3 regions of the Paenarthrobacter sp. NPDC090522 genome follow, and region 2 is predicted to be linked to each of the others. Evidence: predicted binding sites of a transcription regulator. Region 2 holds the regulator's gene; each other region holds the start of a gene.

What was found. The regulator HrcA, encoded in region 2, represses chaperone genes, less so after heat shock. The targets are predictions, from matches to a motif close to TTNGCACTCGNNNNNNNCGAGTGCNAA.
Positions count from the first base shown of each region.
Region 1: a site for HrcA is predicted at 2,880-2,906, ahead of groL (chaperonin GroEL). Genes of this name have one in related genera too.
Region 3: a site for HrcA is predicted at 1,950-1,976, ahead of ACIQT2_RS13580 (Hsp20/alpha crystallin family protein). Genes of this name have one in related genera too.

Region 1 is NZ_JBIVXL010000014.1:6,873-17,157, reverse strand. It holds gene ACIQT2_RS17200 (RNase H family protein) at 1-851, opposite strand, end outside; gene groL (chaperonin GroEL) at 1,072-2,697, opposite strand; gene ACIQT2_RS17190 (cold-shock protein) at 3,008-3,211, opposite strand; gene ACIQT2_RS17185 (LytR C-terminal domain-containing protein) at 3,368-3,976, opposite strand; gene ACIQT2_RS17180 (DUF3263 domain-containing protein) at 4,026-4,361, opposite strand; partial or broken gene ACIQT2_RS17175 (uracil-DNA glycosylase) at 4,469-5,236, shown strand; gene ACIQT2_RS17170 (siderophore-interacting protein) at 5,627-6,469, shown strand; gene ACIQT2_RS17165 (threonine/serine exporter ThrE family protein) at 6,486-7,973, opposite strand; gene ACIQT2_RS17160 (peptidoglycan bridge formation glycyltransferase FemA/FemB family protein) at 7,993-9,312, opposite strand; gene ACIQT2_RS17155 (lipid II:glycine glycyltransferase FemX) at 9,411-10,285, opposite strand, start outside.
Region 2 is NZ_JBIVXL010000001.1:251,830-261,217, forward strand. It holds gene ybeY (rRNA maturation RNase YbeY) at 1-118, opposite strand, end outside; gene ACIQT2_RS01150 (PhoH family protein) at 115-1,197, opposite strand; gene ACIQT2_RS01155 (GerMN domain-containing protein) at 1,382-2,488, shown strand; gene ACIQT2_RS01160 (16S rRNA (uracil(1498)-N(3))-methyltransferase) at 2,498-3,280, opposite strand; gene dnaJ (molecular chaperone DnaJ) at 3,283-4,413, opposite strand; gene hrcA (heat-inducible transcriptional repressor HrcA) at 4,465-5,472, opposite strand; gene ACIQT2_RS01175 (DUF3097 domain-containing protein) at 5,689-6,540, shown strand; gene ACIQT2_RS01180 (DUF4870 domain-containing protein) at 6,645-7,058, shown strand; gene hemW (radical SAM family heme chaperone HemW) at 7,071-8,300, opposite strand; gene lepA (translation elongation factor 4) at 8,301-9,388, opposite strand, start outside.
Region 3 is NZ_JBIVXL010000009.1:123,887-134,171, reverse strand. It holds gene ACIQT2_RS13595 (hypothetical protein) at 1-91, opposite strand, end outside; gene ACIQT2_RS13590 (toll/interleukin-1 receptor domain-containing protein) at 438-1,385, opposite strand; gene ACIQT2_RS13585 (MerR family transcriptional regulator) at 1,486-1,917, opposite strand; gene ACIQT2_RS13580 (Hsp20/alpha crystallin family protein) at 2,061-2,483, shown strand; gene ACIQT2_RS13575 (J domain-containing protein) at 2,714-3,091, shown strand; gene ACIQT2_RS13570 (hypothetical protein) at 3,088-3,465, shown strand; gene aqpZ (aquaporin Z) at 3,548-4,318, opposite strand; gene ACIQT2_RS13560 (antitoxin) at 4,405-4,632, opposite strand; gene ACIQT2_RS13555 (RNA polymerase sigma factor) at 4,619-5,419, opposite strand; gene ACIQT2_RS13550 (Lrp/AsnC family transcriptional regulator) at 5,579-6,562, shown strand; gene ACIQT2_RS13545 (hypothetical protein) at 7,219-7,473, opposite strand; gene ACIQT2_RS13540 (flotillin family protein) at 7,466-8,950, opposite strand; gene ACIQT2_RS13535 (DUF6350 family protein) at 9,339-10,285, shown strand, end outside.

The sequences.
Region 1 (10,285 bases), on a different contig from region 2:
TGCAGCAACACGCCGATCCTCCCGATATCCGCGCGAACGTCCGGACGGAGCAGTTCGCGTTCGAGGGCCACCACCACTTCCTCGGCCGACAGCTCCGGGGTTGCAGCGGCGTCTTCCAGCTCACTGAAAAGGTCGGCTTGGCCAAAGATCCCCGACTCGCCAAAGAGCGTGGGCTCGGAGTGCAAACGGGGTGTGCGCTCCAGCCGCGAAGCCGGGAGGGGGCTGGATGCAGGCGCGGCTGGCGCCGAACCGGAGACTGATGATGGAACGGCGAGTGATGCTGGTGCTGCTGTCGGGGCTGCGGCTACGGCCTGGGCCGGAGTACCGCCGGAGGCCGCTGTAGCCCGTGCACGGGCCGGAACGGGCTCTGCGGCAGTTCCAGCGGCGCCCGAGAAGCCGGGTCCACCCGGGGCTGCCACACCTTGCTGGTAGGCCGTTGCCGCAGCACGCGCTCGCTCATCGGCAGCTTCGTTGAGATCGTGGCCCGCATGGCCTTTGACCCACTCGAACGTGTACTTGCGACCAACAATCGCCTGGTCGATATCTTTGAGGAGGTCCACGTTGAGCACGGGTTTGCCGTCGGCCTTGCGCCAACCCTTCCGCTTCCATCCGGGCATCCACTTGGTGACGCAGTTGATGACGTACTGGCTGTCGCAGAGGATACGCAGCTCTTCCTGGGGGATGTGGGCCGTTGAACGGAACAGGTCAAGGACAGCCATGAGCTCGCCCATGTTGTTGGTGCCGTGCGGCCAACCTCCTGCGCGCCAACAGGAATCGTCAACAAACCAGGCCCAACCGGCCGGCCCAGGATTGCCGAGGGCAGAGCCATCGGCGGCAGCAATAATCGTCATGCCTTTAATCCTGCCAGACTGCACCGACACTTTTTGCGGCCCCCGGGAACCCGCGAGGATGCGGGAAGCGTGCCATAACGCCGCAACTCTCCCTGCGAAGTGGCCGGGTTCCCACGCAATCGGCGGCCCATCCCCCAGCGGTGAAACGCCGACGGCGGCCCCCACCAAAGGTGAGGACCGCCGTCGTACGTTCTGAGCGTGACGCTGCAGTACAGGAGGCTTAGAAGCCGCCCATGCCGCCCATCTCGTCGCCGCCCGGAGCCGGAGCGTTCTTCTCAGGCTTGTCGGCTACTACAGCCTCGGTGGTCAGGAACAGACCAGCGATGGAAGCAGCGTTCTGGAGGGCCGAACGGGTGACCTTGACGGGGTCGTTGACGCCTGCAGCCAGCAGGTCTTCGTAAACACCCGTGGCGGCGTTCAGGCCGTGGCCGGAAGGCAGGCCGCGGACCTTGTCGGCGACAACGCCCGGCTCGAGGCCGGCGTTGAAAGCAATCTGCTTCAGCGGAGCGTCGATGGCAACCTTGACGATGTTGGCGCCCGTTGCTTCGTCGTTCTCGAGGTTCAAGTTGGCGAAGGCCTTGGCACCGGCCTGGATGAGGGCAACGCCACCACCGGCGACGATGCCTTCTTCAACGGCAGCCTTTGCGTTGCGGACAGCGTCCTCAATGCGGTGCTTGCGTTCCTTGAGCTCAACTTCGGTTGCGGCACCGGCCTTGATGACTGCAACACCGCCGGCCAGCTTGGCCAGGCGCTCCTGCAGCTTCTCGCGGTCGTAGTCGGAGTCGGAGTTCTCGATCTCGGAACGGATCTGGGCAACACGGCCTGCGATCTGCTCGGCGTCGCCTGCACCTTCGACGATGGTGGTCTCGTCCTTGGTGACAACAACCTTGCGGGCGGTGCCGAGGAGTTCCAGTCCAGCGTTCTCCAGCTTGAGGCCAACCTCTTCCGAGATGACCTGGCCGCCGGTGAGGATGGCGATGTCGGCGAGCTGTGCCTTGCGACGGTCACCGAAGCCCGGAGCCTTGACGGCAACGGACTTGAAGGTGCCACGGATCTTGTTGACGATCAGCGTGGCAAGGGCTTCACCCTCGATGTCTTCAGCGATGATCAGCAGCGGCTTGTTGGACTGCATGACCTTCTCCAGGACCGCAACGAGTTCCTTCACGTTGGAGATCTTGGAGTTGACGATCAGGATGTACGGGTCTTCGAGGACCGTTTCCTGGCGCTCAGCGTCGGTGACGAAGTAAGCGGAGATGTAGCCCTTGTCGAAGCGCATGCCTTCGGTGAGCTCGAGCTCCAGGCCGAAGGTGTTGGATTCCTCGACCGTGATGACGCCTTCCTTGCCCACCTTGTCCAGGGCTTCAGCGATCAGTGCGCCGATTTCCTGGTCGCCGGCGGAGATGGAAGCCGTAGCGGCAATCTCTTCCTTGGTTTCGATTTCCTTGGCGGAGGCCAGCAGTTCGCTGATGACGGCGTCAACGGCCTTCTCGATGCCGCGCTTGAGGGACAGCGGGTCGGCGCCGGCGGCAACGTTGCGCAGGCCTTCCTTGACCAGTGCCTGGGCGAGGACCGTAGCGGTGGTGGTACCGTCACCGGCGACGTCGTCCGTCTTCTTGGCAACTTCCTTGACCAGCTCGGCGCCGATCTTCTCGTAAGGATCGTCCAGCTCGATCTCCTTGGCGATGGAAACACCATCGTTGGTGATCGTGGGGGCGCCCCACTTCTTTTCGAGGACGACGTTGCGTCCACGCGGGCCGAGGGTGACCTTGACGGCGTCAGCAAGGGTGTTCAGGCCCCGCTCGAGGCCGCGGCGTGCCTCTTCATCAAATGCAATGATCTTGGCCATAACGGCGGTAGTCCTTTCGGGACAGTCGTTAAGAAGGTACCTGTCAGGTGGGATGCCCGCGACGGACGATCCTTTGCCTGCGACCTCTGTATGCCGCGCGCTCCGGACCTCACCCCACCAGGGTGTTTCTTGATCCTCCCGGCACCGATCACCATCCCCGAGGCGCCGCGAACGGGCCGGAATTAGCAGTCGATGCGTGGGAGTGCTAAATCAATAATTAGCACTCGACCGTTGAGAGTGCAAGCAGGGGCGCCACCTTGCGCCATACATCCGGGCAGTTTCAGCCGACAGCGGAGAACCGGACTCCGGGTCAGGCGACGCGGACACTCTCGGCCTGAGGGCCCTTCAGGCCTTCGCCGAGTTCGAACTCAACGCGCTGGCCCTCTTCGAGCGCGCGGAAACCGTCCATCTGGATGGCCGACCAATGCACAAAGACGTCATCGCCGGAATCGTCCACAGTAATGAAGCCGTACCCTTTTTCGGCGTTGAACCATTTGACGGTTCCCAAAGCCATGATGCCCACACTTTCACAGTTGCCAAGACCGGTTGACGGGATCTCCGTACCGGAATCAATCCACTGTAACCACAGTCACGGCGCCCGCGCTGCCGCCCGAAGGCAGGGCAGCGTTTTTGTTATTGAGGCTTAACCGGGATGGCTGGAGCGCGCTGTTTACTGGTAGCCGGGTCCCACAACAACTACCAGCGGCTGCTGGACTTCCGGTGACTCCACTACCGAGGTGATGCGCAAGAGGGCGGCAACTGCCTCGGCGTTCGCCTTTTGGGCCGGGGCGTTGTAGAACACCACCGAAGTCTGCTGCGGCAGCCCGCCCCAGTTCCCCACCGTGCCGAGTGCCCAGCCATCGCCCTGAACGAGTCCGGCCACGCGGCTGGCGAGGCCCGCCGTCGCGGTGCCGTTGTAGACGGCCACCGCAGTGGTCTTGTCCACCGGGGCCGCGGACGGGGTAGCCGACGCTGACTCGGAAGGCGTGGGTTCACCCGAGGCGATGGGGGCGCTGCCCGTCTCGGACGGGGTTGCGGACGGCGCCGCCTCGCTGTGCTGCGAGGCCGGCGCGGAAGTGCTGGACGAGGCAACAGGAGCCACGAATCCAAGACGCGGCAGGATCAGGAAAGCAATCAGGCCGAGCACCAAGGCGACGACTCCAACGGTCAGGACAGGCCACAAGGTGGGGCGGGCTGTCTCCGTGGCGTCGCGGTGCACGCCCTGCCGGGACGCGTTCTGCGGGACCCGGTCGAATTCATCCTTGGCAAATTTGGTCATGGTGAAGCGTTTTCCTTGCTGGTTGCTGCTGACAGATCAGCCTGCCGATTTACGCGTCCGACCCCAAGCGCCGCGCTGTCCGCGCGCGTTGGCGGGACGTACGTAGTCTACGCAGTCTCTTGACCAGCATGGGATCGTGGGCCATTGCGTCCTCGGTGTCGATGAGGGCGTTGAGGATCTGGTAGTAGTGGGTGGCTGAGAGATCGAAGAGTTCCCGGATAGCCTGTTCTTTGGCCCCCGCGTACTTCCACCACTGCCGTTCCAAGGCCAGCATCTGTTGGTCCCGCTCGCTCAACGGCGAGTCGCTGCGGACGCCGGCCGCAAGGTCTTCAAGGGCAAAACCCGTTGCCTGCGGCGCCATCGGTTCCGGTGCTGGTTCGGCCACGGCACACTCCTTCGACGCTTGTTGGGGAAAATGTCCTACCCCTATGTTACGGGCGAATAACAAGCCTGTCATTCGCACGCGCAGCCCCGGCAAGGGACAATGGCCGGGTGACTGGCGAGGATGCACTCTTTGACCTTGAACCCAACAACACCACCGACCAGGACTTCGGCGCGCTGCTCGACAGACCCCTCGAGGAACTCATGGCTCCCGACTGGGCAAGCGCCCTTCGGCCTGTTGAAAGGGAACTCCACGAGGCGTTGGCCTTCGTGGCCAAGCAGGCCGGGCAGGGGACACAGGTCCTTCCGGCTGCCTCCAACCTCCTGCGGGCCTTCCAACGGCCACTTGCCGACGTCAAGGTGCTCTTGCTCGGCCAGGACCCGTACCCAACGCCGGGACACGCCGTCGGGCTTTCCTTCTCGGTGTCCCGCGAAACCCGGCCCATCCCCCGAAGCCTGGCCAACATCTACCGCGAACTCCACGATGATCTGGGGCTGCCGCCGCGCATACACGGCGACCTCACGGCGTGGTCGGACCAGGGTGTCCTGCTGCTCAACCGCGTGCTGAGCGTCGCGGCAGGGAATGCCGGCTCACACCGCGGCAAGGGGTGGGAGGCCATCACGACGGCGGCTGTCACCGCCGTCGCGAACCGCACCGACGCCGATGGAAAGTAGAAGCCACTCGTCGCGATCCTGTGGGGGAAGGACGCGGAATCCGTGGGGCCGCTGTTGAACGGCGCGCCGTCGATCGTGTCTGTCCATCCGAGTCCACTGTCCGCGTCCCGGGGGTTCTTCGGTTCCAAGCCATTCAGCCGAACCAACGAGCTGCTCGCGGGGCAGGGTGCCGGGCCGGTCGATTGGGAACTCCCCGTTCTCTAGCCCCCACCCACCCCGGACCCTCTCTCACCAAACCACCCCTTTCCACGAGCCCTCACTCACCAAACCACCCCCCCAAACACCGCCCCTCTCTCACCAAACCACCCCCCCAAACACCGCCCCTCTCTCACCAAACCACCCCCCCCCAAACACCGCCCCTCTCTCACCAAACCACCCCCCAAACACCGTCCCTCTCTCACCGGCTAGTGCCCGGCGGGAGTCGGTGAGAGAGGGTCCGTCAGAAACGGGCGTTCGGTGAGAGAGGGTCCGCCAGAAACGGGCATTACGTGAGAGAGGGTCCGCCAGAAACGGGCATTAGGTGAGAGAGGGTTGGGGTGTAACGTTCGACTCATACACAGGCCACGCGCAGCCAATTAGCTTAGGCTTACCTTCATGCCTGCTGCTCTTCCTGTGACGTCGTCCGCAACCCGCCAAACACGCCCCCAGATCAACCTGGTGGTGCTGCGCAAGGAACGCCTGTCGCCGCACATGGTGCGGATCGTGGCGGGCGGCCCCGGCTTCAGCGACTATGCGAACAACGAATTCGTGGACCGCTACGTGAAGATCGTCTTCCCACAGCCTGGCGTGCACTACGAGCTTCCACTGGATCTCTGGGCCATCCGGGAGACCATGCCCCGGGAGCAGTGGCCGCACACCCGGACCTACACCATCCGCTGGGTGGACCTGGAAGCCAGAGAACTGGCCATTGACTTTGTGGTCCACGGCGACGAAGGGCTCGCGGGTCCGTGGGCAGCCGCAGCGGAACCCGGCGACAGCCTGGTCTTCACCGGCCCCGGTGGCGCCTATAACCCGTCGCCCGACGCCGACTGGTACCTCTTCGCCGGTGACGACGCCGCTATCCCGGCAATTGCGGCAAGCATCGAGGCCCTGGGGCCGGACGCCCGCGGCTTCGCGTTCCTGGAAGTGGACAGCGCCGAGGACATCCTGCCCATCGCTGCTCCTTCCGGGGTGGAAGTGCACTGGCTGCAGCGCAACGGAGTGCCGGCGGGATCCAGCGAGATCCTTCTCGACGCCCTCCGCAACCTCGAATGGCTGCCCGGACGAGTGGATGTCTTCGCACACGGAGAGCGCGGCTATATGAAGGGCCTCCGTGAGATCTTCTTCGTGCAGCACGGCCTGGAACGCTCCCAGGTGTCCCTGTCCGGATACTGGGCACAGGGCCGAGTGGAGGAAGTGTTCCAGGCCGAGAAAAAGCTCCCCGTCGGGAAGATCTAGCAAGATCCAGGAAGATCTAGCGGCGCCGAACCCTCCGCCGCTCGTTGCTGGACAGGCCCTTCGTCAGCGGCCTGGCAAGGTTGTCGCCGAGCACGACTCCTGCGGCCACACCGAGGACGATCGCTCCGGCGTTGAGCATCCCGCCCGCACCCGCCAGGATGTCGCCCCCTTCCACAGTCAGTGCATACATCGACCGGAAGATCGTCAGGCCGGGCAGCAGGATCAAGGCTGCAGGAACAGCGACCACCAACTGCGGAGCGCCAAGCTTCAGGGCAACCACACGACCCAACAGACCGATGACCACTGCCGAAATGGCGGGCGACAAGCGGTCGCCAAGACCGAGTTCGCCAACCCCCCACAAAACGAAGAAGCCCACCAAGCCGACCGCCGCCGTCGGGAGTAACAGACGCATTCTTGTCTGTTCGGTGACGCCGATGGCCACCACGGCGATCGCGATCAGGATTGCTTGCCCCCACAAGGGGTAGGCGGGCGGGAACGTATTGGTGACGTCGAGGACCTGGCTGCCCATGAGGGTGCCCACCACCACGGCGACGCCTATACCTGCCACGATGGCCCCGAAAGTGAGCAAGGTGGAGAGGAACCGGCCGGCCGCAGTGACCGGGAAGCCGTTGATCGCATCCTGCACGGAAGAAACCAGCCGACCCGTGGGCAGGAGCAGCAGGATACCGCCGGCCACCACAATGGACGGAGCGATGTCCGCGCCTGCCCAGCGCAGCATCAGGGCAACGAAGGTGACCACGAAGGAACTCGCCATGGTGACAAAGAAGTCCGGAGTCCGCCAACGGATCAACTGGCGCGCCAGCAAGCTGATCAGCATGTTGGACGCGAAGGCGAGGGCGGAAGCCCCAGGACCCCCGCCGAGTACCCCCACGAAGACCGCGGCGAACACGCCGAAAGCAACAGTGACCATCCAGCGTGGGAAGGGCTTGGCGCTCCGGGTAATCTCAGTCAACCGCCGAACGGCCTCGTCGCGTCCCACTCCCCCGGCCACGATGTCCGAAACCAGCTGGTGCACCTGCGCGAGCCCGGCGTAGTTATTGGTCCACGATCGCACCACGCGGAGGAGCGTGATGGGCGTTTGGTCCTTCGGCGCATAGTTGATGGCCACCGACTGGTTGGTGATATCAACCTCGACGTTCTTCAACCCAAGCGCAGCGGTGACCGCAATCATGCTGGTCTCCACCTCCAACGCGCCTGCGCCGTAACGGAACATGGCCTCGGCAAGGTGCAGGGCGAAGTCGATGGTTTTGCGGGCTGAAGCGTCTACACCGGCCACCTGGATGGTGGGGTTGGCGTAGGGGCTACCAGCCAGGCGGTCCACGATGCTCATGGGCGCCGTAGGTGGACTGTCGCCTTGGACCAACCGCATCAGCATGCGTTTGGCGTTGGCGTTCTGTCGCACCTGCGACGGCCGCAGCGGCTGGGTCTTCGGCAAGCCGTCCGTGTGAGGCCTGCCGCCGGTGCCCTCCGGGCGTTCAGTCATGCAGCAATCCTCCTTTGGCTTAGTTTCTCTTGAGGAGTTTTCCTATGACCGGCAATTGTCCGGGGTTTCGCAAGTTTCCCAAAACCGTCTGGGCGGCTCCTGCGAGCTTCCTGACCGCGCGGTAGGCGGCGTACTTGACGGGGCTGACAGGTGCCACGAAGTCTCCCAACAACTGGACTACCTCGCCGCCGAATCCCTTCTTGAACTCGTACCCGCCGTGGCCGGTCTCATCCTGGCCCTGGATGCCGAACGTGCCGTAGAAGTTGTACTTGGAGTAGCCGTTGTTAAGGGCGTGCAGCATCATGCCCCAGTAGAGGGACGTTGCGCCGTTGAAGTAGATGTAATCCTGGACGGTTCCGCCGATGACGCAGGTCAGTTCGTCACCCGAGCAGGCGAAGTGGATCGCGGCCACCGTGGCCACACCCACGGAGTCCGGGAAGCGTTCGATGTCCTTGAGGCTTCGTTCGTAGCTGTCCACCAAATCCTGGACAACCTTGACCCGGTTGGCTTTCTTCTTGCTGCCGGTCTCCTCGACTTCGCGCTTCAGGTCCGCCAGCGTCCTGGATTCGGCTTCGAGTCGCTCCGTGATGGAAGCACGGTACTCGGGGATGTTGATCTTGGCCATCATGAGCTTGGTGAACTCATCCGAGGTGTTGCGGAGCAATTGCTCGTAGTACTCGCGTTCCCGGTATGTGAAGCCCTTCTCGTCGCCCGCGGTCTTGAGGGCGTCGTAGAAATCGTCCAGCGTCTCCAACGTGGCCTGTTCCAGGTACACGCCGTTCTTCTCGGCCTTCCGGATGGCCTTACGAGTGCGGTAGTTCATGCCCATGATGAGCTCTTCGGAGTCGGCGACTCCGTCAAGGGTCTTGATGAACATCCAGTTGATGTTGGCGAAGTTCATGTCGAAGCCCTGGTGCTTGAATCCGAGGCCCTCCAGTTCCTTGAGAAGCGGCCGGTTGTCTTCGATCTCCGGGTGCTCGGCGCCGTCTTCGTCGCGGGCGATGTACTTCACGTTCGGGGAAATGCGCAGCTCCGCTGCCTTCTTCGAAGCGGCGTGCTTCTTCAAGAGCTCGACGACGGGCCTCACCGCTGCGGCGTCGCTGTAGTCCATCAGTGGCCCCTTGGCGCAGTCCGCCACCTTGTAGCCAACGCGGTTGGAGGTGTAGACGATCTTACCGGCGGCGATCAGGCTGCCACCGCGGTTGATGCCGAAAAGTTCCACTTCCTGCCCGCGGGCCCGCTGGAAACGGGTAAGTTCCATGGACTGGATGAAACTCCCCTGCGGGTGTCCCTTGGCGAAGGTCTCGAAGTCAGCGTCACTGAGAATCACAAATTCCATGTCTGTTCCAGCCTCGATCGGAGTCAAAGAAAATTACCTCATCTTGTTGGATGTGCACCCGTTGGTGGCCGGGGCGGGCCTTTTTGTCTGGCGTGTTCTTAGTAGAACTGGCCGCCGGTACGCATGGTTTCCAGCCGACGGAAGACCTTCTCTCCACCCTTGAGCCAGAGCTTGTACCGTAGCGGGCTGAGGACGAGGTCGTAGCAGCCGACGAAATCCGTAACTGTCTTGGTGAAGCTCGTTTTGAACAGACCCATGCCGTACAAGGGGTGGGTCTTGTCCTTGATTCTTGCCGCACTTGGAGTGCCGCAGAAATCGTACTCAACGCAGCCAAGTTCCTGCATGCGCTGAATGGCAGCCCACTGGGTCAAGTGCGAATCGCCGTATTGTTTCCGGTTCTGAGTGGAGCCGCCGTCCTTGTACGTCGCCTTGGCTCCGTAGTTGATCACGAACGCGCCCACGCTGGGCTGGCCGTCCTCGTAGACGAAGAAGAAGTGGCCTTGGCCCCGGCTGCTGAATTCGTTCCAGAACTTTGCGTAGTAGTCGTAGCTCCGCAACGGCATCGCGCCCTTGGCGTTCACCGTGTTCTGCATGAGGGCGTAGAGCTTCCTGTAGTTTTGTTCGCCGGCTTCCTCCTGGCGGACTTCACAGCCTTCGCGCTCAGCCCGCCGTACCGCATTTCGAGCCCGGGAGGAGATGCTGCGGAGGACCTCGTTGCTGGGCTTGCTGGTGTCCAGGATCGCTGTGGAGTCGTTCGACTGGATGTTGGGGGCCTTGACGAGGCCTGCTGCTTTGAGTTGCCGCTTGGTTTCCTCGGACTCGATAATGTCCGGTTCGATCTTGATGGTGAAGACGTTCATCTTCTGTTCGCGGGCCAGCCTGGCGACGGCGGTGAGCATTGGCTTGATGTCTTCGACGGCGGCAGCGTCCGGTCCCTTGATGAGGTACCAAAGCCGGCCCAGCACCGGGAATC
Region 2 (9,388 bases):
AGATGGACAGCTCGGCCTGGGGGTGGATGTACAAGCGCTCGAAGATGAAGCGCGACAACGTGACCAGCTGGGCTTCGTCCACCTCCACGCCGGATTCGTTGTTGACCTCAATGCTCATTTGTGTTCTCCGCGTTTGTGCTGGGTGCCCGCTGTCGCCGGGCGGTGGGCGTCGTCCCATTTGCTGTACGCAGAAACAATGTCTGCCACGAGGCGGTGCCTGACGACGTCGGCCGCCTCCAGGATCGAGAAGTTGACGTCGTCGATGCCCGTCAGGATCTCCCTCACGATCCGCAGGCCGGACGTTGCGCCGAAGGGAAGGTCGATCTGGGTCACGTCTCCCGTCACAACCATCTTGGAACCGAAACCAAGGCGCGTCAGGAACATCTTCATCTGCTCCGGAGTAGTGTTTTGCGCCTCGTCCAGGATGATGAAGGCATCGTTGAGCGTCCGACCACGCATGTAGGCCAGCGGGGCAACTTCGATGGTGCCGGCGGCCATGAGACGGGGAATCGACTCGGGGTCCATCATGTCGTGCAAGGCGTCGTACAGCGGACGGAGGTAGGGGTCGATCTTGTCGCTGAGGGTACCGGGAAGGAAGCCCAGCCGCTCCCCTGCTTCCACTGCCGGACGCGTCAGGATAATCCGGCTGACTTCCTTGTTTTGCAAGGCCTGGACGGCCTTTGCCATGGCCAGGTACGTCTTGCCCGTACCGGCCGGGCCGATGCCGAAGATCACGGTGTTGTCGTCGATGGCGTCGACGTAGTTCTTCTGGTTCAGCGTCTTGGGGCGGATGGTCTTGCCCCGGCTGGACAGGATGTTGTGTGTCAGGACGTCAACAGGGTTCTGGACGGACTGCGCCCCCAGCAGGGAAACGAGCTGCTGCAGGATGTCCGGCGTGACGGTAGTGCCCTTGGCGACGAGCCCGCGCACTTCTTCCAGAAGCCGCATGATCCGCGGGATGACCGCCGACGGACCGGACATGGACAACTCGTTGCCCCGCACATGGAAGTTGACGTCCGGGAACTGGTCCTCGATGTAACGCAGGGCTTCGTCGTGGCTGCCCAGCGAGTGAACCATCTGGTCTGAATTGTCGAACGTGACGATTTCCGTGCGCGTGCCCGGCAAGGTGTGCGGGAACTCTGTGGCCGCCGGGTTCCCGTTGCCGGTCCGCAGCCGCCCATTCAGGGATTCACTCATAGTGCTGGCCGTACGGCCTGTTCTCCTCCGGTTGGTTATCGTCTTTTCCCCGGTCAGGCGCCGCGCCCACCGTGGTCCGGCCATATGCCGGAATGCCTTCAATCCTACGCCAGCAAGCGGCCGTCCGAACTGGCACGGCACCATCGCACGAAGAGCCGGATGCCACCACCGCAACGTTGGCTGTTTGTCTCAACTCGGCATCAAGCCGGTATCAATCCTGTTTCAGTTGGTGCTGGTCCGGCAAAACCCGGCCAGCCGCCGTCGGACGTGTGCCAAGCTGGCAAGGCAGGGTGAAAAGTCCGCCCGCGCAGGACCGGACGCCCACTCCGGCGGAAGCAAGGCAAGGAAACCCCACATCACGCAGTCAGCCACCCCACAGCAAGGCGCCCGCAAGCGGACGAAGTCCGCCGTTGCCGCGCCCGCTATGGCTGCCGTCCTGTTCCTGACCGGTTGCATCGCCAACGGCGGCACCACCGCGCCCACCTCAAGCCCGGCCATCAATGTCCAGGACGCCCCCGCGAGCAACGCGCCGTTGGAAACCACCCAGGCCTCCACCAAGATCCCCGTCTATTGGATCGGGCGGAGCAAGGACAACGTCTACCTCTACCGCGAGTTCCGGGACATCTCCGGCGACGGGAACCCCGTCACCACCGCCCTGCGCATCATGATGGCCGAGAAGCCGCTGGACCACGATTTCTTCACCCCATGGCAGGAACCCGGCAGCCTGGCCACATCGATCTCAGGCAAGAACGTCATCACCGTGGACATTTCGCGGGACGCCTTCAACTCGAACCTCGACGCCGGCATGGCCCAACGGGCGGTCCAGCAGTTGGTGTACACAGCCACTGCCGCAGCCTCGTCCTCCGGGCTGATCAACTCCGGGCAACAGATCCAGGTGGTCATCCTGGTGGATGGACACACCGACTTCATGGCCTTCGGCCAAGTGAAACTCGGCCAACCCATGGCGAGGGACGCCTCGATGGTGGCTCCCCTGTGGATCATCGACCCCCAGGAGGACACGACTTTGCCGGCCGGTGCCGTCAAGTTCAACGGCCGCAGCACGGACAGCTCCAAGCCGGTGAACTGGCAAATCCTGCAGGATAACGGCGGCGCCAGGACCAGCCTGCTCACCGGCCAAGTAAAATCCACCGGTGAACCGGGACAATTCGGCGTCTTCACCTTCAGCGCCACGCTGAAGCCCGGGCGCTACGAGCTTCGCGTGACCCAGGTGGACAGTTCCGGGCAAGCCGACGAATCGACACTGGATACCAGGCTCTTCAACGTCAACTGACGCCCTGGGTCAAGCCTCCTGCCAGCGCCCCAGGACATCGCTCGCCAGTACGACGGCGGCAGGCCCGGCCGTCGATGACCTCAGGACATGGTGGCCCAACAGGGCCGTCACGGCACCAGCATCGCTAAGGCGGGTTACTTCGCGCGGCGAGATGCCACCCTCCGGTCCAACGATCAACAGGACTTCCCGGGGTGCGTCGGGGCCGGCACCGGCCAGTTGGGCCGCGCCTTCCAGGACGGACCGCAGTCCATTCTTTGCATCCTCATGGAGGATGACGGCCACGTCTGCCTCAGCGACTGCCTTGGCCAGCGATGCGGAGTCCACGATGGACCTGACCTCGGGGATCCAGGCGCGACGTGCCTGCTTGGCAGCGGCGGTGACCACCGACTGCCACTTTGCATGGGCCTTGGCCGCACGGTCGCCCTTCCACCGCACGATGGAACGTTCCGCCTGCCAGGGAATGACAGCGTCGATGCCGAGTTCCGTGGCGGTCTCGATGGCGAGCTCGTCCCGGTCGCCCTTGGCCAGGGCCTGGACCAGCACCAGCCGCACCGACGGTTGTTCCTCGAAGACCACGTCCGTTGCCGTCACCGAAAGCGAGCCTTGGCCGGCGTCGGACACCTTGCCAGTGAGCCGGGCGCCGGACCCGTCCGCGAGATCCACGGGTTCGCCGACGGCCAACCGCTTCACGGTCACGGCGTGGCGGGCTTCAGGACCTTCGAGGATGAACACGGAACCCGGCCCCAGTCCGTCCAGGCTCCCGGCCGGGGTGAAGAAGACGGGGTTGCTCACCGCTACAGGTTACCGAGCTTGTCCCGGAGCTTGGCGAACATGCCGCCACTGGCTACGAGCTTGCCTTCCGTGAACTGCTCACCGCGCAACTTCGCAAGCTGCCTCAGCAGGTCTTCCTGCGCGGCATCCAGCTTGACCGGCGTCTCGACGTGCAAGTGCACCTTGAGGTCTCCGCGGCCGTAGCCACGAAGATGGGTGACCCCCAAACCGCGGAGGGTAATGATTTCACCCGACTGCGTGCCCGCCTTGACGTCGATTTCCTGGGCGCCATCGAAGGTCTCCAGGGTCAGTTCCGTTCCCAGCGCGGCAGCAGTCATCGGCACGCTCAGTGTTGCGTGGAGGTCGTCGCCTTCGCGGATGTACGTGGAATCGCTGTTGACGCGGATCTCAACGTAGAGGTCGCCGGCAGGGCCTCCGGCAGGGCCTGCCTCACCCTGGCCGGACAGCTGGATGCGCGTTCCCGTTGCCACGCCCGCCGGCACCTTGATGGTCAGCGAGCGGCGGCTGCGGATGCGGCCCTGGCCGCTGCATTCGTTGCAGGGGTCCTTGATGATGGTGCCGAAGCCTTCGCAGGAGCCACACGGGGCCGTGGTCATGACTTGGCCGAGGATGGAGCGGACTGCCCGCTGGACCTGGCCGCTGCCACCACAGATGTCGCAGCGTTCAGGGTGCGTTCCGGGACGGCAGCAGCTGCCATCACAGGTGGGGCAGACAACCGCGGTGTCGACTTCAAGCTTCTTGTTGACGCCGAAGACCGCGTCCTTGAGGTCGATGCGGACGCTGATGAGGGCATCCTGGCCGCGCCGGACGCGTGAGGCAGGACCTGCGTGTCCGGCGCCGCCACCGCCAAAGAAGGTATCGAAGATGTCCTGGAAGGCAAAGCCCTGCCCGGAGTAGCCGCCACCGAAACCGTTGTCGGTTCCGTTCTCGTTGCCGGTGGCGTCGTACACGCGGCGTTTCTGCGGGTCGGACAGCACTTCGTAAGCGTGCGTCACGGCCTTGAACTGCTCAGCGACATCCTCGCCCGGGTTTACGTCCGGGTGCAGTTTTCGCGCCAACTTGCGGTACGCCTTTTTGATCTCTTCTCCGGTGGCTTCCGGGGAGACTCCCAAAACGTCATAGTGGCTGCTCAAAGTCAGTATCTCTTCCTTGTTGTCCTGCGGTTCTTACGTTGGTGGCCGGCGTCAGCCGCCGAGAATACGGGAAAGGTAGCGGGCCACGGCCCGCACGGCGGCCATGGTGGTGGGATAGTCCATCCGGGTGGGCCCCAGGATGCCTACCTTGGCGCCGGAGCCGTAACCCGTGGCGACCACCGAGGCCTCGGACAGCCCGTCATAGGGGTTCTCTCGACCGATGCTGACGGTGACCCCGCGCGGATCATCACCCATGTCAGACAACAACCGAAGCATCACTACTTGTTCCTCGAGGGCCTCAAGTACAGGGCCGATGCTCAGGGGGAAGTCCACGTTGGAGCGGGCCAGGTTTGCTGTTCCCGCCATCAGGATCCGCTCTTCGCGACTGGTATCGCTGAGGGATTGGAGTCCGGAGGCCAGGACCTGCGCCACCCCACGGACTTCCGGCCTGCACAAGGCCACGACGGAGGGCAGCACCTGCGGCAACAGCTCCAAAGGAGTGCCGGCAATGCTGCCCAGGAACCTCGCACGCAGGGCCAGCAACGACTCGTTGCTGACCTCGGTTCCGGCATCGATGACTTTTTGTCCCACGCTGCCGGTGTCCGCGATCAGGACCACCAGCACCTGCTTGGGTGCCAGCAGCACGAACTCCACATGCCGGACCAAGGCCCGCTTGGAGTGCGGGTATTGCACCACCGCTACCTGGTTGGTCAACTGCGACAGGAGCCTGACTGTCCGCTCCAGGATGTCGTCAAGATCGTCGGGGCCTTCAAGCAAGGAATGGATGGCCCGGCGCTCGGCGGCCGAGAGCGGCTTCACTTGGGAAATCCGGTCCACGAACAACCTGTAGCCCTTGTCCGTGGGAATGCGGCCCGCGCTGGTGTGCGGAGCGGCAATGAGGCCTTCCTCTTCCAGGACGGCCATGTCATTCCTGATGGTGGCACTGGAAACGCCCAGATGGTGCCTCTCCACCAGTGCCTTGGAGCCGACAGGTTCCCGTGAGTGCACGTAATCCTCGACGATGGCACGCAACACTTCCAGCTTGCGCGGCTCACTCATGTGCAACACCTCCTGTCGACGCTCCGAATGCGGGCTGCCCGGCATGGGATGGACCCGGGCTGACCCTTGCTTTTAGCACTCAACATGCCTAAGTGCTAACAAGTCTAGTATGGGCCACCCCGTTGCTAGCATTGAAAACGCCCGCGGATGACGTCCGGGGAGCCGGCTCCACCCGGTACCGGCCCATCAAACCCAGCGCGAAGAGGTATGAAGTCCTTGGCTTTCGACACATGGGGTCCGCAGGACCTTTCCGCACCCGTCAAACAGCAGCTTCCGGACGTGCCTGTCCAGCGCGGGATGGTCCTGGAAGACGTCCAATCCGGGTGGGTGGGCGAGGTCGTCCGGGTAGAGAAGTCCGGCGGAATGCACATCGTGTCGCTTGAGGACCGCCGGGGCAAGACGCGGTCCTTCCAACTGGGGTTCGGCTTCCTCCTGGAGGGCCAGGCCATTCGTCTGCTCCCCCCGGCCGCCAGGCAACCGGCCGGCGCTGTCCAGCCCGGCCGGACGGCGTCGGGCTCTGTCAAAGTCCAGGGCCAACGCGCACAAGTGGCAAAAGCCAGCCGGATCTGGGTGGAAGGCAAGCACGACGCCGAACTCGTGGAAAAGGTCTGGGGTGACGACCTCCGGGTGGAAGGCATCGTCGTGGAGCCGCTCCATGGCGTGGACGACCTCCGGTCCGCCATCGCCGCCTTCGGACCCGGTCCGCAACGCAAGCTCGGAATCCTGGTGGACCACTTGGTGGCCGGTTCGAAGGAGTCACGCATTGCGGCCGAGGCCATGCAGGTACCGGGAGCCAAGGGAAACGTGTTGATCGTGGGACACCCCTACGTCGATGTATGGCAGGCGATCCGCCCCAAGGTACTGGGCATCGAACAGTGGCCTGACGTGCCTCGCGGCACGGATTGGAAGACGGGAATCCTGAGGGCTTTCGGCTGGCCGCACGAAACGGCGGAGGACATCGGGCTCGGCTGGCAGCGCTTGCTCGGTGCCGTGCGGACGTATGCGGACCTGGAAGCGTCCCTTCTGGGGCGCGTGGAGGAAGTCATCGACTTCCTGACCGCCCCCTGAGCAGGGACACCTGCCCGTTTCAGGGGCGGATGGTCCCTGCAGGGAGTCCGGACCCAGTATTCTGGGACAGCAACACCGCATTTTTACAGCAAAGGGAAGACACCGTGGCAGAGAACGCTCCAGAAGAACAGGGCAGGGCCGCAGGCCAGCCCCAGTACCATGGCGCACCTGCGAATGCACTGCCCCTTACGGCAAGCGAAGACCGGCAGTGGGCCACGTTGGCGCACTTCGGTGGAATCCTCGGCTGCCTTCCGTCCTTGCTCATCTACTTGATCTTCCGCGAGCGTGGACCGTTCACGGCGCAGGAGTCCAAGGAAGCCCTGAACTTCACGCTTCCGCCCACCATCGCGGCCGTGTTGGCGAACATCCTGGTCCTGCTGCCGGTTGTGGGCAACATCTTCGCGGTCATCGCGACAGCCATCTGGGTGGCCCTGACGTGCTTCTCCGTTTCCGCGGGCATCCGCGTCAACCACGGCCAACCCCACCGCTACCGCTTCAACCTGCGCTGGATCAAATAGCGCCGCGGGCGGTCAGTCCGGCAGGATCCTGCGCACCACTGCGTCCGCCAACAAACGGCCCTTGAGGGTCAGCACCAAGCGGCCTTTGAAGGCGGCAGCGGGATCCACCAGGCCATCGGCAATCAGCCCGGCCATGGCATGCCTGCCCACTTTGTCCAAGGCATCCACGTCCAATCCCGAGCCAAGGCGCGCCTCAAGCATGATGCGCTCCACTTCCCGCGTACCGGCGTCGAGGGTTTCCCTGCCCGCAGCAGGCGACGTTGCCGCCGCCAGCCGTGAAGCGTAGGCAGTGGGGTGCTTGACGTTCCACCACCGGACACCGCCAACATGGGAATGGGCTCCCGGGCCGATCCCCCACCAGTCGTCGCCCCGCCAATAGGCGAGGTTGTGGCGGCACGCCTGCTCGGGAGTCCTGGCCCAGTTGCTGACCTCGTACCAGGTGAGGCCTGCCGCTGAAATCAGCTGGTCGGCGAGCTCGTACTTTGCTGCGTGGTCGTCGTCGTCGATTCCCGGCACTTCCCCACGCCGGATCTGGGCAGCCAGTTTGGTGCCATCCTCGACGATCAGCGCGTACGCACTGATGTGGTCAGGATCGTAGGACAGGGCGGTTTCCAAGGACAGCCGCCAGTCGTCCATGGACTCACCCGGGGTGCCGTAGATCAGGTCGAGGCTTACCGCCAGGCCCGCGTCGCGTGCCCATTGAACAACCAGCGGGACCCTGCTGGGGGTGTGGGTGCGGTCAAGGACCTTGAGGACATGCGGCACAGCGGACTGCATGCCGAACGACACCCGGGTAAACCCGGCATCCGCGAGCACTTGGAGGGACTCGGGCGTGACGGAATCAGGGTTCGCCTCGGTGGTCACCTCTGCGTCCGGCCCAAGTCCCCAGTGTCCGACGGCGGCACGCAGGATCCGTGCCAGGTCTTCCGCCGGGAGCAGCGTAGGGGTGCCACCGCCGAAGAACACGGTGCTCAGCGGGCGGGATGGAACGCCGGAAGCCTCCAGCGCGCGAACGGCGAAATCCACTTCGGCCACGGCCGTGCCGGCATAGGCGTCCTGCGACGCGCCGCCGCCCAGTTCAGTGGCGGTGTAGGTGTTGAAATCGCAGTAACCGCAGCGGACCGCGCAAAACGGGATGTGGACATACAGGCCGAATTTACGGTCTTGGACGCCACTGAGCACCTGCGGGGGCAGGAGCCCGTCCGCAGGTGCCGGATCGCCCAAAGGAAGGACGCTGGGCATTTACTTCTTGGCCTTGTCCTTGGACTCGTCCGTGGTGAGGGCTGCGATGAAGGCCTCTTGGGGAACCTCCACACGACCCACCATCTTCATGCGCTTCTTGCCCTCTTTTTGCTTCTCAAGCAGCTTGCGCTTACGGGTGATGTCACCGCCATAGCACTTGGCAAGGACGTCCTTGCGGATGGCCCTGATGCTTTCACGGGCGATGATCCGCGAGCCGATGGCGGCCTGGATGGGCACCTCGAATTGTTGCCTCGGAATGAGCTCGCGAAGCTTCGAGGTCATCATGACCCCGTACGAGTAGGCCTTGTCGCGGTGGGTGATGGCACTGAAGGCATCCACCTGTTCGCCTTGGAGGAGGATGTCCACCTTGACGAGATCGGCCACCTGTTCGCCGTCCGCCTTCCAGTCCAGCGACGCATAGCCACGGGTCTTGGACTTGAGGAGGTCGAAGAAGTCGAACACGATTTCAGCAAGCGGAATCCAGTACCTGAGCTCAACACGATCCTCGGAGAGGTAGTCCATGCCCTTCATCTGGCCTCGGCGGCTTTGGCAGAGTTCCATGATGGCACCGACGAACTCATTGGGGGCGAGGACAGTAGCTGACACCATCGGCTCACGGACCTCGGCGATCTTACCCACAGGGTACTCGCTCGGGTTCGTGACGTGGACCACCTTCTTGTCCTCGAGCGTTACCTCGTACTCCACGTTGGGCGCAGTTGAGATGAGGTCGAGGTTGTACTCCCGCTCCAGGCGCTCACGCGTGATTTCAAGGTGCAGCAGGCCGAGGAAACCGACCCGGAATCCAAAGCCCAGCGCTGCCGAAGTCTCCGGCTCGTACACGAGCGCGGCGTCATTAAGCATCAGCTTTTCCAGGGCGTCGCGGAGGACCGGGTAATCCGTACCATCCAGCGGATAGAGACCGGAGAAGACCATGGGCTTGGCGTCGGCGTAGCCGCTGAGCGACTCGGATGCCGGCTTGGCCAGGTTGGTGACCGTATCACCAACCTTGGACTGGCGGACATCCTTCACTCCGGTGATGAGGTATCCCACCTCACCCACACCGAGGCCCTTGGATGGCGTGGGTTCCG
Region 3 (10,285 bases), on a different contig from region 2:
GCTTGAAAAAGCGGTTGAGTCCGATCATGGGGAAAACCCCGCTTGCGATGTACAAAATAGTTTGGCCGATGTTGGGCATGTCCAGTTCCACAAGCCAAACCGTAATCGGCCAAGGCCCAGACGCTGAAATCTGGGGAACGCGGTTCAGCCGCCAGCGAAGGGAAGGCTAATTGGCATATTGGTGGCCACGGCTCTCGTAATCGGGGGTGCTGTGGCATGCCAGGCAATCCGGGCAGCAAGCCCGGAGTACCAGTGCGACCAAGGCAACACGGTTTGGGTCGAGGGCGACGGTGTCGACAAACCCTACTGCTCCATCTTGACTCCTAACAAGCCGCGACGCTGAAGTCGCGTCAGCGTGTGGGAGTGCTGGAAAGAGCGTGAACGATGAAGTTCACAGAGTTGATGTCGCAACCGCGCGGAGGACGCTGGTCCTCCGTTTATGTGGTGGCATCTTCGGGACTGCGGGACTGAATGCCGTCGGCGCTAAACGACACATAAGAACCGTCCGATGCCTCCAGCCGTACTGACCGCTGATGCGCCTTTGCGAGTTTCTCCAAAGCCCTGAGTGTGGAGCCGCTTACTGTGCCGGCATTTGGCTGGAATACGATCTTTACGCCGTCGACAGTGGAAGAGATGTCAGCGCCAACGATTTTCAACTCCGGCGTCAACCTCTCCAAGAGGTCGTTTTCGAGATTGTCGCTGGCAATGACAGCGGCTTCAGGTCGCCTACGTCCTGAAGTTTCAATAAGCTTCTGCATCCGGACTACGTCTCGCTGGAGGGACCGAACGGTCGTTAGGACTTCGTCAAGCAGGTCAGCTTCTTTGCGCGGTGGTTGGGGTGCTGCTTCCGGCTTCAGCAGGGTGACCGCTTGCTCAAATTGCGGCCAGTGCTTCTCGAAGAGTACTTCGACGGTCCCGTCGCTCAGGGAATCGTCCAAAGCGCCATTCAACGTCCGTACTAGGCTCAGCACGGCTTTGCTGTCGGTCGCCTCTGTATTCTGAAACTGCTTGATAGGGCCGCTGACATCACTGTCGGTGAGCCCCACCAACAGGGGGGCGACCTTCGAGTCGCTCACCACCTTGCCCAGAGCTCCCGCCTCGAAGTTGATCCAAGGTGAATTTTGATTTGTCGGTGTGACGACGACGATGCCGTAGCTCGAGTCTTCGAGCTGCTTCGCGATCTTGTTTAGGCCGCGGTCGCCTTTGCCTATGTCTTCGGAAGACACGAATGGTTCGATTTTGTTGTCAAGGACTAAGGGAAGCCAGTTTCGGAGGGCCAGAGCCACTGTATGGGACTGCTTACCGGACCAACTAATGAATACCTGCAACAAACGCTCCCTCGTCAAGTACCGCGCGGTCGGGACGACGTAGTGCGGTAGAAACATTATCGCCGGTAAACCAGCGGCACCGAACACGCTCTGCACCTGACGAGATGAGGTGTGCATGAAAGTATTCGGGACTTCCCGACATGTGAGCGACTCGGAGTCAAACAGTGTGGTAGCCACCCCGCGCCCGCTTCAAATCCTTCCTCAGCCCGCGGTTATCCGCCCGCAACTCCAGGTTGTCCTCGGTGAGTCCACGGTTGTCCTCCACGAGCCCGCGATTCGTAGCTTCCAACTCCAGCACCAGCTTCACTCCGGCCAGGTTGAGTCCCTCGTCCAGGAGTACTCCGATCCGTCGCAAGGTCACCAGGTTCCGTTCGCTGTAGCGCCGCGTGCCGCCGTCGGTCCTTTCGGGAGTGAGCAGCCCTTTGCGCTCATAGAGGCGGATGTTCTGCTGACCCATGCCCACTAGTTCGGCCGCAACGGAGATGGCGTAGACCCCCAGGTCGTCCCTCGAAGCAGCCGCGCCGGAGCCGCCGCCCGGCGCCGAACCAGCCAAGCCGCCGTCGTGCGCTTCTGCCGAGAAACCTGCCACGAAACCACTCCCAGAAATCTTCCAAAAACCCACTTGCAGCCCTCGTAGCTGAGTGCTATAAAAAATCTATACCAGCCACTACAGATCAGGAAGGCTGGCACCACAACAAAATCAGCATCAAGATCCAAAGGAGTGAGAACCACATGCTGATGCGCACTGACCCGTTCCGCGAATTCGACCGGCTCGCCCAACAGGTTTTTGGCACAACAGCACGGCCTGCTGGCATGCCGATGGATGCCTGGCAGGACGGCGAGGAATTCATTGTTGCTCTCGACCTGCCCGGAGTAAGCCCCGAGTCGATTGAGCTGGACGTGGAACGCAACGTCCTCACGGTCAAGGCGGAGCGGAAGTCGCCCGCCGGAGAAAACACGGAAATGATCGCCGCAGAACGGCCCCAAGGTGTCTTCAGCAGGCAGCTAATCCTCGGCGACACCCTGGACACGGACGGCGTCAACGCCAGCTACGACGCAGGCGTCCTGACCCTCCGCATCCCCGTCGCCGAAAAGGCCAAGCCGCGACGCATCGAGATCAGCTCCACCGGACAACGCCGGGAGATCAACGCCTGATAGTTCGCTTCGCGAAGGCCATGCAGCCAACGCGAGCGTGCAAGCGGGAGCGCATCCGACCGGCCGCATCGGAGAAAAGGGCGCAGGCTTCGCGCCACGCCATAGCGCTTGTTGCGCAGAGGAAGCACGGCCACCGACGTTGCCTCCCGAAAGGATGGCCCCCGGCCCTGACACGTTCAGTCCGCCGGGGACCATCTCCCAGCCAACCGCACGTCCCCCGGGAACCGGCCTTGGGAAATGAACCTGATTACTACGCGATCCTCGGTGTTGCGCCAACCGCGTCGGCACGCGAAATCGCCCGCGCCTACCGCGCCTTGCTGCGGCAACACCACCCGGACACACGCCAAAAGACGCACGACGGCGGTGCCTCCGAGGCACTCGACCTCCAGCAGTTGCACGCCGTCATGCAGGCGTACGTCGTTTTGTCGGACCCAGTAAAGCGGGCGGCTTACGACCGGGGTCGCACGCGCGCGGCCGGCACGCCCGTCAGCGTTCGGGTCCATCGAACGACGGCGGTGCCCGCACCTGGGCGGCAGCAGCAACCCCTCAGCTTCGGTCCTACCCGCTGGACACCACTCCGCCGTACACATCCAAGGAGACCCACATGAGCGCCTGGCGTTCCTACGACAGCCACTTGATGCCCGCGTTCTACGAGCGGTTTGAGGAACGCTGGGGCAAAGGGACCGCGCCGTTCCTGGACCCCGAAGTGCACGAACAACCCATGCCCCGCGCCCAGTGGATCAACGTGGACACGGGTGCCGCGGTGGCCGTTGTTCCCATCTGGACGGACGATCCGGAGCATCGTTCCTTCGGGGTCTTCTACCTCCCGCCAGCGGGGGACATCTGGATCCTCCGGCCGGGGCCAACCACGTTCATGGAGCCCGGCAGCGGTTCATCGCGCGACCAGGTCTCCCTGCGCAACGATGCGTTCAAGAAGGCCGTTAACCATGCCAAGGAGTTCATCTACGGGCCGCAGCCGTGAGGGGCGCCGCCGCCGAGCGACCGCCTCTGGGCCGATGGACGGCGAATCCGGGCGGATCGAAAGGCAGTCAAGGCGCAGTGGGCTACGGCCGGCGTACCAGGCGATAGAGGGCTGCTGCGGCGACGCCGCCGGCAATGGGGGCAACGACGAAAACCCAAAGCTGACCGACTGCCCAGCCGTCCGCCCAGAGGGCCGTTGCAATGGAACGTGCCGGGTTTACCGACGTATTCGTTACAGGGATGCTGATGAGGTGAATAAGAGTCAGGGTTAAGCCGATGGCCAAGGCCGCGAATCCTGGCGTTGCCCGCTTCTCCGTGACACCAAGAATGATCAGAACGAAAACCGCGGTCAAAACGAATTCGATGACCAGTGCCGAACCAACCCCGAATCCAGCAGGGGAGTGATCACCGAAACCGTTCGATGCGAATCCGCTGGCACGTGCGGCCGCAAAGAAGCCCTCGGGGCCACCGGTTGCAATCGCGGCCAGCACGCTTGATGCCGCAGCGGCGCCGGCTATCTGGGCAACCACGTAGGCCGGGATGTTCTTTGCGGGGAAACGCCCTGCAACAGCCATGCCGATGGTAACTGCCGGATTGAAGTGCCCACCTGAAATATGTCCGAAGGCGTACGCCCCCGCCACGACGGTAAGTCCGAAGGCCAGCGATACTCCGAGGAATCCGACGCCCAGGGTGTTTGACTTGTCCGGGAAATTCGCCGCGAACAAAGCCGTGCCCACGCCACCAAACACCAGGATGAATGTTCCGATGGCCTCGGCGCCCAGTTTGGCAGCCAAGGTTGGCGCGGGTTCCAGGTCGTGCCGATGTGGAAGTGTTGTGGTTTTTTGGCTGACCATATTGGTCCTTTCAAACTGAAGGGCTATGTATCGCTTCGAGAGCAACCACGAAGGTGGTGGCGGAGTTGCCGGAGGTAGTGGCTGCGCTACTGCTGGGGGGTGTCTTCCGCAGGACCGGCTTCTTCCTCTTCGTCGTCGATACGTGACACGAAGTCCGAGGCCGCACCCTGAACCAGGTCAACCTGGCTGGCGAACTTGCCGTCTGTCTTTTCGTCCACGAAATCGCCGACTTTTTCGATGCCGTCCTGGATGGCTTCTTCGTTGCCCGCGATAAGGTCCTGGGCCTTGCCCTGCAAATCTTCAAAAAGTCCCATGGGGTGTCTCTTTTCTCTGCCATTGCTCGTAAAGGGGCGGAGTTGCCCCAGCAGATAAGTCCGGTGGGGACGGGATTCGTGACGCGCTCCGACAACGATTTCGGGCTTTCATCAAGCTGTGAATGTCCCGCAGGTCGGAGAGCACTGTCCTGCAACTCGGACACACAGCCAGATGGCTCTCAGCGCGGTTCCGTTCGGAGGACCCGATGGTCTCCCTGGCGAGCCTTGCGAGTAGCCGACGGGCCTTGGCACATTTGTCTGATTCGGCAGCCCGCACATGCTGCTGCAGATAGGCGACCCGTAGTCCCTCCCGTGCCCGGATGAGCAACGAGGCAACCGCGTTTGGACTCACTCCTAGCCTTACAGCAACCTCAGCGTGACGCATGTCCTGCAGATCGATGCATTTCAGGACTGTTTGCCAACGCGCCGGAAGAGACCGCAGCGCTTGCATCAGCATGATGGAGTCTTCTTTCACCGTGGATTGTTCCGCATGCGGATGAATGGGTTCCAGCGCCCGGTCGTGCTCCAGAGCCTTGGCGCGACGGGCCAGTTGGTTTCGGCGATGGGCCATGCGGCGGGTAACGGTCAGGACGTAGGACTTGAAATGCTCCCGTGGTCCCGTCCCGGCCGCGAGGGCCCGGAAGATCTCCAGGAAGGCCTCGGCGACGACGTCTTCGGCATCACTTCTATTGTCGGTTTCCTTGAGGGCCACGAATGCGACCGCTTTTCGATGTCGACCGTACAGTCCATCGAAAGCCGCTGGGTCTCCGTTACGAACAAGCTCCATGAGTTCCTTGTCATCGAGCGCCGCGTAGCGGGAGAGTGCAGGCGGGACCTGTGCGAGCATGGCATTTCTTTCAGGATGGGGAAGGCAGTGGCCCCAAAACTAGGGCTGGCGTGATTGAATGCACGGCAAACGCAGGAAAAACCGGAAAGTGCTCCATCGATGCAGGATTTCGATCTGGACGAGCGCGATTTGCGCTTGTTGCATGCCCTCCAAGTGAGACCAAGGGCTTCGTGGACGTCGCTGGCGCCTATCGTGGGCGCGGACGCAGTGACCCTGGCCCGGCGGTGGACCGCTTTGCAGGAGGACGGCCTGGCGTGGATGACTTCCTATATTGGGGCCGGTACGAGGTTCGTTGGCGCCATCGTGGAAGTGGACTGCAAACCAGCTGCTCTCCCGGCCATCGTCGAGGACCTTGCCAGGGTCCATGAAGTGATCAGCATCGACCAGACAGCCGGTGGCCGCGACCTTGTTATCACCGTGCTCTGCCGCAGTGATCCTGAACTTTCAGCGTTCCTTGTTGACCGGATCCCTGCGGTGCCAGGCATCCGGGGCACGCGCACGCATCGAGTCATCACGTTGGTTACAGACGCACAACGCTGGCGACTGCGTGCGTTGGGCGAGGAGGAGGTGAAAACCTTGGAACGGGCCGCTCCACTGGTGAGTCCTGCGCCGTCTGCCTTACCCACAGATGTGGAAGAGAAGCTGATCCGCATGCTCTTGGTCGATGGCCGGGCTTCGGTTGCAGACATCGCTCAGTGGTTGAACATTTCACCTGCCCGGGCGAAGAATGCCTTGTCGAACGTGTTGGGCCACCAGAGGGTTGTTGTACGGTTGGAGGTTGCAAGGACCTTCACACCTTGGCCCATTAGCGTTTGGTATTTCATGCGCGTCCCAACCACCAAGGTTGAGTCTGTCGCGGTCAGCCTTGCTGGCCTGGACGAAGTCCGCTTGGTTGTTACGACCGGTGGCCTCTACTCGTTGGTGATGTCGGTGTGGTTGAGGCGGGTGGAAGACATGACACGGTTGGAAAAGCAGCTGGGTCAACGGTTTCCCGACGTCGAGATTGTCGACCGATCCATTGTTCTTCGCACTCCCAAGCATGTGGGCAAGAGGCTCGCCCCTGACGGTAGACGGATCGTCTAGGGGCGAAGCTTTGGTTTTTCCGGAGATGCCTCAAGAGGCGCAGACCATTGCTTACTGTCCTGCCCAACGACGCACCGTGCTATTGCCGAGGCCAACCAGGACGGCAGTCCACCAGCAGCTCTGGGACACAGCTGCAGCTATCATGATCCGGACCCGCAGCCGCCGGCCCAGTCCTCCAAATCGTGTCTGGGCAGGAAGGGACAACAACCTTTGCATGGCCGGACTGACGCCCAGGCCGTTCAGCATGAGCACCAGAACGCTCACAAGTTTGACGCACGTCGCCGGACTGCCAAGGTCTGGTACCGAAGCCGACCACGCTGCAAAGCAGATCAACCCCAGCGGCAGCCTGCGTGTCCGCGGCAAGGCGTGCCGGCCGCTTGCCGTAGTCAACAGCCTTCGTCCCATGGAAAGTCCGTGAAATCGGCACGCTGGATGGTGTTGGCTGCTTCCACCACACGGGTGTTGAAGGAGTGGTTCGAGTCGAGCATGTGGGGAGCTTTCGGTTCGCCTGCGGATGGCGAACGCCTGCGCCCACCTCCGCACAAGTGGTCAAACAGCAATATCGTGACGTCGGAACTAAGTCGGAGCTAATCCGTCGCTGCTGCCGGATGCCGGCTAAGCGCATTGGGTGCGTAGCGAACGTTTCGGACGGGGCATCAGTCTGCGCCCGGCCAGGCATCCCTCAACTCCTCCGGCAGTTCCTCCACATACACCGTCTGCGGTGGCTCGAAGTAGATCACCAGCACCTTCTCACCCACTGGGTACACGCTGGTCTTGTCGAAGGGGCGGGCAAAGAAGGCGGAGGTACCTCCCAAGTAGGGAAGCATGACCTCGCCCAAGGTGTCCGGCCCGATGGCTCCCGTGACCCGGCCGATCTTGCCTGTGAGGCTGCGGTTCACCTCTTTATGCACCGGGCTCGTTGGCGGGAGCCGCGGCCGGTGCCGCAGCCGGGCGGGCAGGGGACTTCCCAGGCGCTGGCCGCGAGGGTGCTTCCTTGCCGCGCAACGCCGCAGCCAACGACGGCAGGAAGCTGCCCACCTGGGACAAGATCCCGCCCACCATGCTGTTCAGGCCGTCGCCGCCGTTGAGCACCGTGAGCTGCCCAATGCGTGAGAAGGGCTCGGCCGCCGCGGACACAATGGCTGGCATGTTCTCGGCGATCTGCTGCGAAATGACCGCATCCTGGTTCGATTCCAAGGCCTCGCCGCGGGCCTTGATACCCTCGGCTTCCGCCAAAGCCTTGGCTTTCACAGCCGAGGCCGCAGCGTTGCCGCGTGCCGTCGTCGCGGCGGCTTCAGCTTCACCGGTCACGCGTGTGGCACCGGCCATGGCGGCGGCGGCACCGGCGTTGGCTTGGGCTTCGAGTTCCACGCGTCGGGCGTTGGCCTGTGCTTCCAGTTCGGTTCGCTTGGCCAAGGCTTCTGCGGCGCTGATGTCCGCGGCTTTCTTGGCTTCGGCCTCCGTCCGCTGGGCGTAGGCCTTGGCATCGGCGGGCTTTCGGACGGTGGTTTGGAGTTTCTGTTCCTCACGGTCGGCCTCAAGCTTGGCAACCTGGGTTTCCTGCACCACCACCTCCTGGCGGGCTGTCGCGTCAGCCAGCGGCCCTGCCTGCGCTGCATTTGCACGGGCCTGCTCGGCGTTGGCCTGGGCCGCAGACTGCTGGATGGAGGAGCGGCTCTGCGCATCGGCGATGAGTGCGGCTGCTTCCGCTTCCTTTTCCGCGGCCTCCCGGTTCCTTGTGGCTTCGGCGATCCGGGCTTCCATCTTCACCTGCGCAATGTGCGGCTTGGCCAGGTTCTGAATGTAGCCGGTGGGGTCCTGAAGGTCCTTGATCTGCAACGAATCAACCACAAGGCCGAGCTTCTCCATCTCCACGCCGCTGGCACTGCGGACCTGAGAGGCGAGCTTGTCGCGTTCCCGGATAATCTCCTCCACGGTCATGCTGCCAATGATCGAGCGCAGGTGCCCTTCAAATACGTTGTACACCTGGCTCTCCATCTTGGGTTGCTGCCCCAGGAATCGGCGCGCAGCGTTGGCGATGAACGGGGGAGCGTCGCCGATCTTGTAGATCACCACTCCGTCCACGATCACCTGGATGCCTTGCGACGTGACACAGGAGACCTTGAGTTCGGTTTCGTTGAGCGTCAGGGCCAGGGGACGCACGGTCTGGAGTCCAGGAATCACCAGCGCTCCCTTGCCGGTGACGATCTTGAAGTCCATGCCGTCAGTGTTCTCCAGTGTTCCTCGCGTGAGGCCGGAGATGATCAGCGCCTCGTTCGGTTCCGCCACTTTCCACATGGCCTTCGTGGCGAGCCACACGAATCCGATGGCTACAACCACGCCAACGATCAAGGCAATGAGCGGGAAAAATGCTGAGAGGTCGTTCATGGACCCTGTCCCTTTCCAAAGAAACACTTAGCCGGAAGCCACAAGTGGTTGCTCGTGTACACAGTCTGGTTCCGGGGGAACAGGTAGTCCAGCAATTTTGTGCATCGGTTGTAGCGCTCGGAACAGGCGAGAGGGCATAAGAAGGCTGGTGCAACCTGGAGAGTATCCGTAGGTGGTTGCACCAGCTGCTAGTACGACTTTCAGTAGTTAGTTGTGACACCTATCCATTGGCCGCTCCTAGTTCCCGGCTTCGATGATTTTCCGGGCTTGCGAAGTCTGTGAAAACACCTCCAATTTTACGGCCGGACCACGGAAAAAGCTCCGGAGTTGGCGGCATTACCGGGAGTCTGCCGGGGGACTGGAGCCCTCCGTGGCACGATAGATCACGATGAAACTGCGCGCTGATCAGACCGGAAACCGTGGCCTCCCCATGCCTCTTTGGCTGCAGGGTGGTCTGGAAGCGGCTCAGGCGGCGTTCATTTCAGCCATCGTTGTGGTGTTGCCCCTGGTGGGGGTCTGGGCCACGGACGGATTCCAGAACCGCAACGTGGATGCGTTGGCCCGTCTGGCCGGCCAGGCATGGCTGCTGATCCACGGGGTTCCGCTGCATCTTGCGCAGGTCAATCTGGGCACCGCGGGGCAGCCGGGTTCGGGGTCCTTGTCCTTGATTCCCCTCGGCCTGACCCTCATTCCGTTCCTGCTGGCGTGGCGTGCCGGACGTCGCCTGGCCCGGGCCTCTTATACGGACCAGTTGTGGCAGGCGTTCCTCGGCGCATGGCTGGTTTACGCAGCCTTCGGCGCTGCAACCGGGTTCGTATGCCGGACCTCGGACGTGGTCATCAACCTGTGGTTCGCCATGTCCATCCCGCTGATCTCCTTCGGCCTGGGCCTGGTGGTGGGCGCGCGACGCGAGGCCGGTTCCTGGAGCCGCCTGATCGGCGTGGATGCCGTCAAATGGCTTGCCAAGACCAGCCAACATTCGCGCTGGGCCGGCTCCTACGTGGGCTCCGCGTTGAAGGCAGGCTTCGTGGCCACCATGGCCGCAGTCGCGCTCGCCGCTGTGCTCCTGGCCGTGGATATCGTGTGGCATTGGACGGACATCATCGCCGTCTATGAAGGCCTGAAGGCGGGTGCCCTGGGCGGCGCAGTCCTTACGATCGCGCAGCTCGGTTTCCTGCCGAACCTGGTCATTTTCACACTCGCGTGGTCCTCCGGCGCGGGCTTCTCACTCGGCGTCGGCTCCACCGCGGGACCGCTGGGAACCGCCGTCGGGCCTTTGCCTGCTGTCCCCATCTTCGGTGGGCTGCCCGCCGGACAACTCGACCTTGGCGGCAT